Linked DNA regions of Collimonas fungivorans Ter331. The protein of the gene in region 2 interacts with the protein of the main gene of each other region in a pairwise test. Links are inferred from orthologs where the notes say so. Each region holds a gene or a part of one and is shown on either strand. Other genes may lie near its edges. The genes, in order: CFU_RS22270 and ftsZ.

Region 1 (6,156 bases), 370 kb from region 2 along the record:
CTATGAACTAACTACGCTGCCAATTCACCAGCACAATCCCGCTCAAAACCAGCACCGCGCCAAACACAAACGGCAAGCCGATCGGATCATCCAGCAGCAAGACCCCGAAACTGACGCCGAACAAGGGCGTCAGGAAGGAAAACACCGTCAGCCGCGAAGCCAGGTAACGGCGCAGCATCCAGAACCAGGCCAGGAAACTGCCGAAAGCCACAATCAGCGACTGGAACACCAGGCTGGTCCACATGATGCCGGTCAACGGCGTGACTACTTCCGCCTGCCCGGTAACCAGGGCCAGCAGCGGCAGCGTCACCGCGGCCACCGCCAGCTGGTACCACAAGGTCATGCTGGGAGCGGTATTGGTGAGGACGCTGCGCTTGATCATGATGGTGGTGGCGGCCCAGAACACGGCGGCCAGCACGCCCAGCGCATCCCCGACCAGAGTGCGGCTAAAGCCGGCGCCGGCGTCAAAGCCGCCGGCGAACGCTACCGTGACCCCGGCAAATGCGGCGATCACGCCCAGCCACTGGGTCAGGCCGAAGCGCTCGCCCGGCACCAGCCAATGCAAACCCAGTACGGTAAAAATCGGTGCGGTGTAAACGAATACCGACATATGCGAAGCAGTGGTGTAGTTCAAGCCGATCGAGACGCACAGGAATTCGCCGGCAAACAGCAGGCCGGTCGCCAGGCCAGGCCAGAAGCTGCCGTCGGTCAGCGAGAATTTGCTGCCGCGCCACCACATCAGGCCGCTCACCAGCACCGCAGCCACCGCCGAACGCAGGCCGTTTTGCAGGATTGGCGAGATGTTCGGCGCCGCCACCTTGATTGCAACCTGCTGCAGCCCCCAGCACAGGCACAAAATCAGCATCAGGCTCATGGCCAAACCGTCTAGCGGTTTGCGGGTGGTAGGCATTTTTTTCAGTCTTTCAGAAGCAGGGATGATTTGTCATAAATGTCATTTTACTCAGCGCCGATTTATCCCTATCATCGCTGTCATGAAGCGGTAACCAAGCAGTAAAAATCCGAATGCAGATTGCAAGGAGTATGCTTGAAAGTAGTCACTTTTGCATCACCGGCGGCAAACCTGGCCGGAGCCTATCATTCATAAGCCAGTCTATGCGCCGAGCGCGCCCCGCCCTCGCAAACTATTGCTGTTAAGCGTCTCCGCCGGCGCCGGCCACATGCGCGCGGCCGAAGCGCTCAAGGCCTATGCCGCCGCCGAATTCCCGGGCACCGAAGCAATCCACCTGGATGCGATGGATTTTGTGCCGGCCGGATTCCGCGCGGTATATACCGATTTTTACCTGCACCTGGTGAACCGCCATCCCGCGTTGTGGGGTTATGTCTACCAGAAGAGCGACAAGGCGCTGACCAACTCGCCGACGCAGAAACTACGGCGCGCCATCGAGCGCATCAGCACCCGCCCCTTGCGCACTGCGATCCGCGCGGCGGCGCCGGACGCTATCATCTGCACCCATTTCCTGCCGGCCGAATTGCTGGCGCGGGAGATCGGCAAGCAGAGCGTGGTTTGCCCGGTCTGGGTGCAGGTCACCGATTTCGACCTGCATAGCATGTGGCTGCAGCCGCTGATGCAGGGTTATTTTGCCGCCACCGAGGAAATCGCCTATCGCATGCGGGCGCGCGGGCTGGCGGCCGATGCGGTGCACGTGACCGGGATCCCGATCATGCCGGGTTTCGGCCAGACCCTGGAACGGCGCCAGTGCGCGCAACAATTCGGTCTCGACCCCGGGCGCAAGATCATCCTGATGATGTCCGGCGGCGCCGGCATCGGCGAACTGGACAAGACTGTGCAAAAGCTGCTGGCGCTGCCCGACGATTTCCAGCTGGTGGCGCTGGCCGGCAAGAACGCTGCGCTGCTGGGCAACCTGCAGCAGCTGGCTGCGGCGCATCCGGGCCGCCTGTTTCCTTTCGGCTTCACCAACCATGTAGAGCAGCTGATGGCGTGCGCCGATCTGGCGATCACCAAACCGGGCGGCCTGACCACTTCCGAATGTCTGGCTATGGGCGTGCCGATGATCATCCACTCGCCGATCCCGGGGCAGGAAGAACGCAACGCCGATTACCTGCTGGAACAGGGCGCGGCGCTCAAGGCGATCGACCTGACCGCGCTGGCGTTCCGGGTCCAGCAGCTGCTGCAGCAGCCGGAACAGCTGCAGCGCCTGCGCCAGCGCAGCCTGCTGCTGGGCCGCCCGCATGCCGGCCGCGCCGTGCTGCAAACGGTGCTGAGCAAACTCGATTCTCCGCTTCATTCTCAATTTATTTCGCCAACCCCATGACCGCCACCACACCCGCAGTTTCCCCCATGCGCCGCCTGTTCGGCATGCTGTTTTGGGCCGTGCTGACCGCCTTCTTTTTCGCCAACGTCGAAATCCAGATCGAGGGCGCCGCCGGCTGGGCCGCCAACCTGCCGACCTGGCGCATCGAGCATCACTGGCTGCTCGACATCTTCTGGGGCGGCCGCGCCATGACCGGCTACCACGCCTGGATCTTTCCCTTCATCGCGCTGATGTTCCATTATCCGATCTGGTTCAACGGCAGCTGGGACTGGCGCGGCGAGTGCCGCATCTTGGCTTCCATCATGGTGTTCTGGATCAGCGAAGACTGGCTCTGGTTCGTGCTCAACCCGGCCTACGGCCTGGCGCGCTTCAACCCGGTTGACGTGCCATGGCACAAGCACTGGCTGGGCGCGGTGCCGGCCGACTACTGGATTTATTCGGCAGTGGCGATCCTGCTGCTGTGGCTGGCCGAACGCAAACCGCGCCCGGCAGCCGTGGCGCTGAGCCAGAGCTGAATCCATATGTGAATCTCTGCTTCTGTATAGAACCAGAGATTCACATAAGTATTGTAAAAACAACGGGAACTTGGTAAATTGCGGACCCTTTCCAAGTTTGAAATGTTGTTGATGCTGATCAAAAAAAGTGCAAAAAACGCGTCTCTCCTGAAAAAAAACGCGCCGCTCTCCAAAAAAAACACGTCTCTCTCGCAAAAAAATACGCCTCTCCCGTCAGAAAATGCGTCTGATCCGCGCTTGCCGCGTTATCTGCAAGTCCGTGACGATCTGCTGCAAAGGATCGCTTTGCGTAGCTGGGCTGCCGATGAGGCGCTGCCGTCCGAGGACAAGCTGGCCGCTGAATATGAAATCGCAGTCGGCACCATGCGCAAGGTGCTGGACGCGCTGGTCACCGACGGCGTCGTCGATCGCGTCCGCGGACGCGGGACATTTGTCGCGCGCGCTGCCGAACGCTCCTCGATGCTGCGTTTCGTGCGGCCACGTGCCAGGGCTAAGAACCAGCTGCCGACGGCCCAGATCCGTTCGATGACGACCGCCATACCCCCGATCGACGTGGCGGACAAACTCAAGCTCAAGCCGCGCGACAAGGCGCTCTATCTGCACCGCACCCGTTCCTTCGACGATGAAATCGTGCTGTCGGAACATATCTGGCTGCCGCTGGCGCGCTTCCGGAAGCTGCAAAAATATCTTAAAAGCAATTCGCCGCCGTTTTTGTACCCCATCTATGAGACCGAATGCGATGTGCTGGTCTCGCGCGCCATCGACGACCTGACGGCGAAACCGCTGAACCGGGCCAACGCCGCCGTGTTCAAGCTGAAAACCAAGACCGTGGCTATCTGTGTCGAGCGGCTGATGCTGGACCACGCCGGCGAGCCGGTCGAATGGCGCACGTCGTTTGTGCCGGCGGAACGCTTCCAGTATTCCGCCGAAATACGCTGACAGCACCGCAAGTGGACTGTAACAGCCGAATCGAGAGTGAAAGGCACGTATCCGGCGTGCAGGGCAAGGCGCACAGCGGAGCAATAGCGAGACTATTGCGAGCATGTGCAACGCCGCCATGCGCGTCGGATACGTGACAGGCGCTCTTGATTCGGCTGTTACAGTCCACTAACTGTCGATTCACGCCGTATTCCGGCGTTTCGTCGCATTCCGCTTCTCCCGCACCTGCGGCGGCCAGATAATCGCCGCAGATCAATCAACGGGAGCACAACATGTTTGCACAAATCATTTCACACACGCCAATCTGGGTCTGGGCCTTGCTGGCGTTCCTGGTTTATCGCGGCATCCTGGCCAGCGCCGACCGCGAAGTCACGCTGAAAAAAATCTCCATCATCCCGCTGGTGATGCTGGCGCTGTCCTGGCAAGGAATTACCGCCACCTTCGGGCTGACGCCGCTCACCATCGGCTGCTGGCTGGCTACCGCAAGTATTGCGGCGGCACTCAACTGGCAGCTGTTCCGCAAGGACCGGATCGTCGCCTATCCCGAGCGCGGCGTGCTGTTCCAGCGCGGCAGCTGGCTGCCGCTGGCGTTGATGATGGGGATTTTCGTGACCAAATATGCGGTTGCCGTGCTGCTGGCGATACAGCCGCCGCTGGCCCACAGCGCCATGTTTGCGGCAGCGATATGCGCCCTCTACGGCGTTTTCAACGGCATGTTCATCGGCCGCCTGTTGCGCATCGTTGCCTTGTACCGCAATGCGCAGCCTGCCGGCGCGGTATATAACGGACAGTTGAACGGCTGACGGGCAAAAAAAATGCCGGCCGGCTGCCCGGTCGGCAAACACATCCCCATAGGACGTTTATTCCATCAAGCCGCAGCTAACAGCAGCGTCCGACGCGGCCGTTGCCGCCGTAACGCGCTTCTTGCCGCTCCTTGAAAAACTCTTCATAGCTCATCATCGGCTCGCCGGGATGGGTGTTTTCCATGTGCGTGACGTAAGTGCCGTACTCAGGCAAACCCACCATCAGCCGCATGGTTTGCCCGAGGTAACGCCCGGCTTTAGACAGTTCTTCCAGCATGGCCAACCTTTCAGGCGGACGGCAAAGCGCTTGCCGGCAGCGATTCGAACGGGGTTTCCTTGGCGCTGGGCCGGTTGGCGGCGCGCGCCGCCAATACGGTCTTGATGCCGAAACCGAGAATGCTCACCAGCACCAGGATAAAGAACGCGGCCAGGCCGGCGTCCAGGTAATCGTTGAAGATCACCTGCTGCATCTGCGCGACCGACTTGGCCGGCGCCAGCAGTTTTCCTTCCGCCAGCGCGGCCTGGTACTTGCTGGCGTGGGTCAAGAAACCGACGCGCGGATTGGCGTCGAATATTTTCTGCCAGCCGGCGGTCAGGGTACAGATCAGGATCCAGACGGTCGGCACGATGGTGACCCAGGCGAAACGGTCGCGCTTCATCTTGAACAGCACGCAAGTCGCCAGGATCAGCGCAATCCCCGCCAGCATCTGGTTGGAGATGCCGAACAGCGGCCACAGGGTATTGATGCCGCCGAGCGGATCGACCACGCCCTGGTACAGGAAATAACCCCAGCCGGCGACGCACAGGGCAGTGGCGATCAGGCTGGCCGGCAGCGAATCGATCTTGCGCATCGACGGCACGAAAGTGCCGAGCAAGTCCTGCAGCATGAAACGGCCGGCGCGGGTTCCGGCATCCACTGCGGTCAGGATGAACAGCGCTTCGAACAGGATCGCGAAGTGATACCAGAACGCCATCATCACTTTGCCGCCGCCAATGCTCGACAAGATGTGCGCCATGCCGACCGCCAGCGTCGGTGCGCCGCCGGCGCGCGAGATGATGCTGTGCTCACCGACGTCTTTCGCTACCTGCGCCAGCATTTCCGGCGTCACGTAAAAGCCCCATTGCGAGACCACCTGCGCGGCGCTGTCCACGGTGGTGCCTATCAGCGCCGCCGGGCTGTTCATCGCAAAGTACACCCCCGGTTCGATACAGGAGGCCGCGATCAGCGCCATGATGGCGACGAACGATTCCATCAGCATCGCGCCGTAGCCGATGAAACGCGCATGGCGTTCATTTTCCAGCAGTTTCGGCGTAGTGCCGGAAGCGATCAGGGCGTGGAAACCGGAGACCGCGCCGCAGGCGATGGTGATGAACAGGAAGGGGAACAGGCTGCCCGACCAGACCGGGCCGGAACCGTCCATGAACTGCGTGAACGCCGGCATTTTCAGCTCAGGCGCGACAAACACGATGCCCAGCGCCAGGCCGACGATGGTGCCGATCTTGAGGAAGGTCGAGAGGTAATCGCGCGGTGCCAGCAGCAGCCAGACCGGCAGCACCGAGGCGATGAAACCGTAACCGATCAGCATCCAGGTCAGTTCCTTGCCG
Region 2 (6,106 bases):
TCATGCGTAGACTCTCACCTTCTTCTTACCGGCCAGCGACAACGGGTTCCAGGCCTCAAACTCAAAAAGCCGTTGCCGATTTTTTACGGGGGAATGACAAGATGGCGGCTTTGCTGCCCGCTGTCACACGCATGGCGGCGCTGCAAAAACAATGCGCCGCCGAATTGCCTGCCATGTTCAGTACCTGCGAAGTATTGCAATGCGAAGCCGGGCAGCTGGTGCTGTCAGCTCCCAATGCAGCTCTGGCAAGCAAATTGAAGCAGCAACTGCCACGCCTGCAAAACCAATTGCTGGCAGGAAATTGGCAGATTAATGCAATCCGAATCAAAGTGCAAGTAAGCCAAAACCTAATGAAAGCGCCTGCTGTCAAGCAGGCACTACTTTCATCCAAAGCTGTATCGGCATTCTCTTCGCTGATGGAAGAACTGGAACCATCGACTGCCAACGAAGCACTGAAAAATGCTATCGCAGCGATGGTCAGGCGCTATAGCGACAAAAAATGAATCGCTGCAGGCGGGGATGAACGCCATCTTGCAAAAATGGCATTATACACAAACAGCTAGTTAAGAGCCCACTCTTGCCCGACCTGGCGTTGATAAGCGCCGGGCGCTTCGCTCAACTCGTCGAAGCTGACCACTTCATAGGCATCCGGCTGGGCCAGCAAAGCGCGCAGCAACTGGTTGTTCAGGCCGTGGCCCGACTTGTGGGCGGTGTAGCTGGCCAGCAGCGGATGGCCGATCAGATACAGGTCGCCGATGGCGTCCAGGATCTTGTGGCGGACAAACTCGTTTTCGTAGCGCAAGCCATCGCTGTTAAGAATGCGGTACTCATCCATCACGATAGCGTTTTCCAGCGAACCGCCGCGCGCCAGTCCCAGGCCGCGCATGGTTTCCACATCCTGCATGAAACCGAACGTGCGGGCGCGCGCCACTTCCTTCACATATGACTGGATGCCGAAATCGACTTCCGCGGTCTGGCCGGTGCCATCCACCGCAGGGTGGTTGAATTCGATAAAGAACTTCAGCTTGAAACCGTTGCATGGATCGAGCCGCGCCCATTTCTCGCGGTCGCCTTCGCCTTCTCGCACTTCGACCGATTTTTTGATGCGCACGAATTTCTTGGCGGCGTTTTGCTCTTCCAGCCCCGCTTGCTGCAGCAGGAACACGAACGACGACGCCGAACCGTCCATGATGGGGATTTCCTCGGCAGTCACGTCGACATACAGGTTGTCAATGCCCAGCCCCGAACAGGCCGACATCAGATGTTCGATGGTAGAAACCCGCACGCCGTCTTTGACCAGCACCGAGGCCATGCGCGTGTCCCCGACTTCGGTGGCCTTGGCCGGGAAATCGACGGCAGGATCTATATCGACACGCCGGAAAACGATGCCGGTATCCACTGCTGCCGGACGCAAGGTCAGCTCGACCTTGGTGCCGGAATGGACGCCAATGCCTGTCGTCTTGACAATTCTTTTGATAGTGCGCTGTTTCAACATGATGACATTATAAGTCTGACTGATAATTATTCAGTAACGATATGTAGTTATTGTGGGGTAAAAAACACGCCAGGGTGTTTCCGGCCCCGGAACTGAAAAACGGCACCACTGGCGCCGCCTTCTTTACCGACAATGGCTAGCTTTTAGGCCAGTTGCGCCAGCAGGGTTTCCGCATTGGATACCTCGAACTTGCCGCCCTGCTCCACGTTCAGCTGCTTGACCACGCCATCGTCGATCAGCGCCGAAAAACGTTGTGAGCGCACGCCCATGCCGAACTTGCCGAAATCGGCATCCAGGCCCAGCGCCTTGACGAAATCGGCATTGCCGTCAGCCAGCAAACGCACGATGCCGGTGGCTTTCTGGTCACGGCCCCAGGCGCCCATGACAAACGCATCGTTGACGGAAACCGCCCAGATTTCATCGACGCCCTTGGCCTTGAATTCCGCCGCATGCTGGATGTAGCCAGGCAGGTGCTTGGCGGAACAGGTCGGCGTGAAAGCGCCCGGCACGGCGAACAAGGCGATTTTCTTGCCCTTGACCAGGTCGCTGACATTGAACGAATTTGGTCCGAGCGAGCAGCCTTCGGTCTCGGTTTCGATGAATTCTGCTAATTTGCCTTCCGGCAGGCGATCGCCGATCTTGATAGTCATGATTAAGTCCTTGTCTAGGTATGGATGCCCTGAAGCCCGTGGCGCAACGCTATGGCGCGCGCCGGTATTCCAGAAGCACGAAATGTTGGCGGATGCTACAAAAGAAAACGCCGCGCCTTTCGACGCGGCGTTGAACCCGCAGTATGCCCTGTTCCGCACTTTCATGCAGAATGCCGGCGATGATAGCGGGTATCAGCACCCGCCATCACCATTGGGACAAAAGCGCCCCGACTTAGTCCGCTTGCTTGCGCAGGAAAGCCGGAATGTCGTAGGTTTCCATGCCGTTCTTTTCCAAAGCCCGCACCGTGTCGGAAGCCGACTCGCGACGCCATACCGCCGGCGCCTTCATGCCTTCGAACGACGAGCTGCCGTGTCCCACGGAAGCCTGGCCGTGCATCATCGGCTCGTTGTGGGTGCCGGTGCGCATCATCGGCGCCTGCACCAGCTGCACAGCCTTGCGCGCACGGCCCAGGCCGGTCGCCACCACGGTGACGCGGATATCGTCGCCCATGGTTTCGTCGTAGGCGATGCCCTGGGCAATCGAAGCGTCCGGCGCCGCAAACGCACGCACGGTCGCCATGACTTCCTTGATTTCCTTCCCCTTCAGGCTGCGGCTGGCCGTGACGTTGACCAGCACCCCGCGGGCGCCGGACAGATCGATGCCGTCCAGCAGCGGCGAGGCAACCGCCTGCTCCGCCGCCAGGCGCGCGCGATCGACGCCGGATGCAGTGGCGGTTCCCATCATGGCCTTGCCTTGTTCGCCCATGATGGTCTTGACGTCATTGAAGTCGACGTTGATGTGGCCTGGCACATTGATGATTTCGGCGATCCCGGCGACAGCGTTGTTGAGGACGTCGTCGGCGTGCTGCAGCCATTCCATCATGCTGTCGTCTTCATAAATCTCTTCGAGCTTCTCGTTGAGAATGATGATCAGCGAATCAACATGCTGGGACAGGGCTTCCAGACCTTCGTCGGCGATGTCCATGCATTTCTGGCCTTCATACGAAAACGGCTTCGACACCACCGCCACCGTCAGCGCACCCAGTTCCTTGGCGATCTGCGCCACCACCGGCGCAGCGCCGGTGCCGGTGCCGCCGCCCATGCCCGCAGCGATGAACACCATGTGCGCGCCGCGCAATGCGTCTTCGATCCGGCCGCGCGATTCCTCGGCTAGCTGACGACCCACCGACGGCTTCATGCCCGCGCCCAGTCCGGTCTCGCCGATCTGGATCACGTTATGCGCCTTCGATTGCTTGAGCGCCTGCGCATCGGTGTTGGCGGCGATGAACTCCACTCCTGACACACCCTTGTTGATCATATGTTGGACCGCATTGCCGCCGGCGCCACCGACGCCGACAACTTTAATCACGGTGCCCAAAGTTGCATTGTCAAGCATATCGATTTCCATGATATTTCCTCATAAAGATGCAGCATTCAGTCAATAGGCATCACGCGGTGTGAGGCCTAGCAACTGACAACTGCGTGTTGCACAAACAACGTTAAAAACAAATTTCGTATAAAAAGCCGTCTTAAAAATTACCCAGGAACCATTCCTTCATGCGCTGCCAGATCGCCTTCGCCGAACCTTCCTGGCGCGTCACGATATAACCGCGCAGGTATTGTTTCTTCGCTTCCAGCAGCAGGCCCAGCACGGTCGAATAACGCGGGCTGCGCACCACGTCGGCCAGCTGGCCGCGGTAGTCCGGCGTCCCCAGCCGTGCCGGCTTGAGGAAAATATCCTCCGCCAGCTCGATCATGCCGGGCATCATGGCCGAACCGCCAGTCAGCACCACTCCGCTCGACAGCACCTCTTCGTACCCCGACTCGCGCACCACCTGGTGCACCAGCGCAAACAGTTCTTCGACCCGCGGCTCGATCACTGCCGCCAAGGCCTGGCGCGACAGGGTGCGCGGATTGCGGTCGCCCAGGCCGGGCACTTCCAGCGTCTCGCCCGGATCGGCCAGGATCTGCTTGGCCACGCCGTAGCGCAGTTTGATCTCTTCCGCCTCGTTGGTCGGCGTACGCAGCGCCATCGCGATGTCGTTGGTGATCTGGTCGCCGGCAATCGGGATCACCGCGGTATGCCGAATCGCACCTTCGGTGAACACCGCAACGTCGGTGGTGCCGCCGCCGATATCGACCAGCACCACGCCCAGCTCTTTCTCGTCGGGCGTCAGCACCGCATCGGCCGAGGCCATCGGCTGCAAGATCAGGTCCGATACTTCCAGGCCGCAGCGGCGGATGCACTTGACGATGTTCTGCACTGCAGACACCGCGCCGGTCACGATGTGCACCTTGACTTCCAGTCGGATGCCGCTCATGCCGATTGGTTCACGCACATCTTCCTGGCTGTCCACAATAAATTCCTGCGGCACCGTATGCAGCAACTGCTGGTCGGTCGGGATGTTGACCGCCTTCGCCGTTTCTATAACGCGCGAGACGTCGGCCGCGCTGACTTCCTTGTCCTTGATCGCCACCATGCCGCTGGAGTTGAAGCTGCGGATATGGCTGCCTGCGATCCCGGTGTAGACGTTGCGAATCTTGCAGTCGGCCATCAGCTCCGCTTCTTCCAGCGCACGCTGGATAGATTCGACGGTGGCCTCGATGTTCACCACCACGCCTTTTTTCAGCCCCTTGGACTCAGCCTGGCCCAGGCCGATGACTTCATGGCGCCCGTCGGACAATACCTCGGCTACCACGGCCACCACCTTGGAGGTGCCGATGTCGAGACCGACGATCAGGTTTTTTGCGTCTTTTGTCATAGTGTTTCGCTTATTTTTTCTTGCTTCCCAATCCGGTCGACAAGCCGCTCGCCTTCAGCGCCAAGCCATTCGGATACCGCATATCTACACTCTCAATCCGGTTCTGCAAACGCGACAGCAGCTGCGGATAAATCTGCACCAGCCGTTCCACACGGTCTTTCAGCGTGCTCTTGTTTTGCTCACGCCCCAACTCCACCGTCATGCCGTTGTCCAGTTTCACGGTCCACGCATAACGGCTCGATAAATCCACCTCTACCGGGTTCAGCTTCAACGGCGCAAACCATGCCCGAAAATCCGCCAGGCGCGCCGTAACATCTTTCTCGCTGCCCTTCGGACCCGACAGGCGCAGCAGTTCGCCGTCTTCCTCCGCTTCGTCGAGGTTGGCGGTAAACAAGTCGCCATACACCGACAGCAGGCGGCCGTCATCGTCCCAGGTGGCCAATGGCTGATGCTCTTCAATCGTCACGATCAGCGTATTCGGCCATTCGCGCTGCACCGCCGCCTTGCGCACCCACGGCACCGATTCGAATGCGCTGCGCACCGTATCCAGGTTGGCCGTGAAAAAATTGCCCTTGATGCGGGGCAGCGCGCTGGCGCGGACGATCAATGGGTTGACGCGCCGCAGCTCGCTCTGCCCCGCACCCTCGATCCTGATCGTCTTCAGCGTAAACATCGGACGCTGCGCCAGCCACCAGACGCCAGACGCCAGCAATGCGAGCGCAGCCAGCCCCAGCAGGGTGCCGGAAATCGCGTTCAGCATTTTGATGTCTTGCCACATGGTTATCGACTTTATCGCTTGGATCGTTAAGGTTTTCTATTCAGGTTGTCCACCCGGATCAGTCCGGCTTCCAGTCTGCCGACGGCTTCAGGTCCAGCGAGGCCGACTTCAGTATTTCCACACACAGGTCTTCGTAGCTCACACCGTCCGCCTTGGCCGCCATCGGCACCAGCGAATGGCTAGTCATGCCTGGCGAAGTGTTGATCTCCAGCAGGTACGGTTCGTTGTCGGAAGAGCGCAGCATGAAATCGACCCGCGCCCAGCCTTCGCATCCCAGTGCATTGAAAGCCTGCACCGCCAGCGCCTGTATGCGCTGCGTCAGCGCCTCATCCAAGGGCGCCGGACACAGATACTTGGTGTCGTCGGTAAAATATTTATGCTGATAGTCGTAATTGCCTTCCGGCGCGCGAATCTCGACGAT

Evidence for each region.
Region 1: the proteins of ftsZ (region 2) and CFU_RS22270 interact in binary tests that used the Bacillus subtilis proteins (3 or more experiments, as listed by UniProt). The link is inferred for Collimonas fungivorans Ter331 from one-to-one orthologs.

The regions. Positions count from the first base shown.
Region 1 is NC_015856.1:4,990,207-4,996,362, forward strand. What follows is about bases 241-3,236. They hold CFU_RS22270 (MGDG synthase family glycosyltransferase), read left to right. Parts: upstream 241-1,178; coding sequence 1,179-2,294; downstream 2,295-3,236. Other genes in these bases: CFU_RS22265 (DMT family transporter), read right to left, coding at 241-910; CFU_RS22275 (hypothetical protein), read left to right, coding at 2,291-2,809; CFU_RS22280 (GntR family transcriptional regulator), read left to right, coding at 3,047-3,236. In the rest of the region: more of CFU_RS22265, read right to left, coding at 8-240; more of CFU_RS22280, read left to right, coding at 3,237-3,748; CFU_RS22285 (DUF6622 family protein), read left to right, coding at 4,021-4,551; CFU_RS22290 (YbdD/YjiX family protein), read right to left, coding at 4,628-4,828; CFU_RS22295 (carbon starvation CstA family protein), read right to left, coding at 4,839-6,156. UniProt on the Bacillus subtilis protein: Processive glucosyltransferase involved in the biosynthesis of both the bilayer- and non-bilayer-forming membrane glucolipids.
Region 2 is NC_015856.1:4,617,220-4,623,325, forward strand. Bases 1,466-4,411 are described here. They hold ftsZ (cell division protein FtsZ), read right to left. Parts: upstream 3,554-4,411; coding sequence 2,378-3,553; downstream 1,466-2,377. Other genes in these bases: lpxC (UDP-3-O-acyl-N-acetylglucosamine deacetylase), read right to left, coding at 1,466-1,495; CFU_RS20485 (peroxiredoxin), read right to left, coding at 1,639-2,145; ftsA (cell division protein FtsA), read right to left, coding at 3,675-4,411. Outside these bases: CFU_RS20475 (hypothetical protein), read left to right, coding at 3-503; more of lpxC, read right to left, coding at 560-1,465; more of ftsA, read right to left, coding at 4,412-4,907; CFU_RS20500 (cell division protein FtsQ/DivIB), read right to left, coding at 4,918-5,685; CFU_RS20505 (D-alanine--D-alanine ligase), read right to left, coding at 5,744-6,106. UniProt on the Bacillus subtilis protein: Essential cell division protein that forms a contractile ring structure (Z ring) at the future cell division site. The regulation of the ring assembly controls the timing and the location of cell division.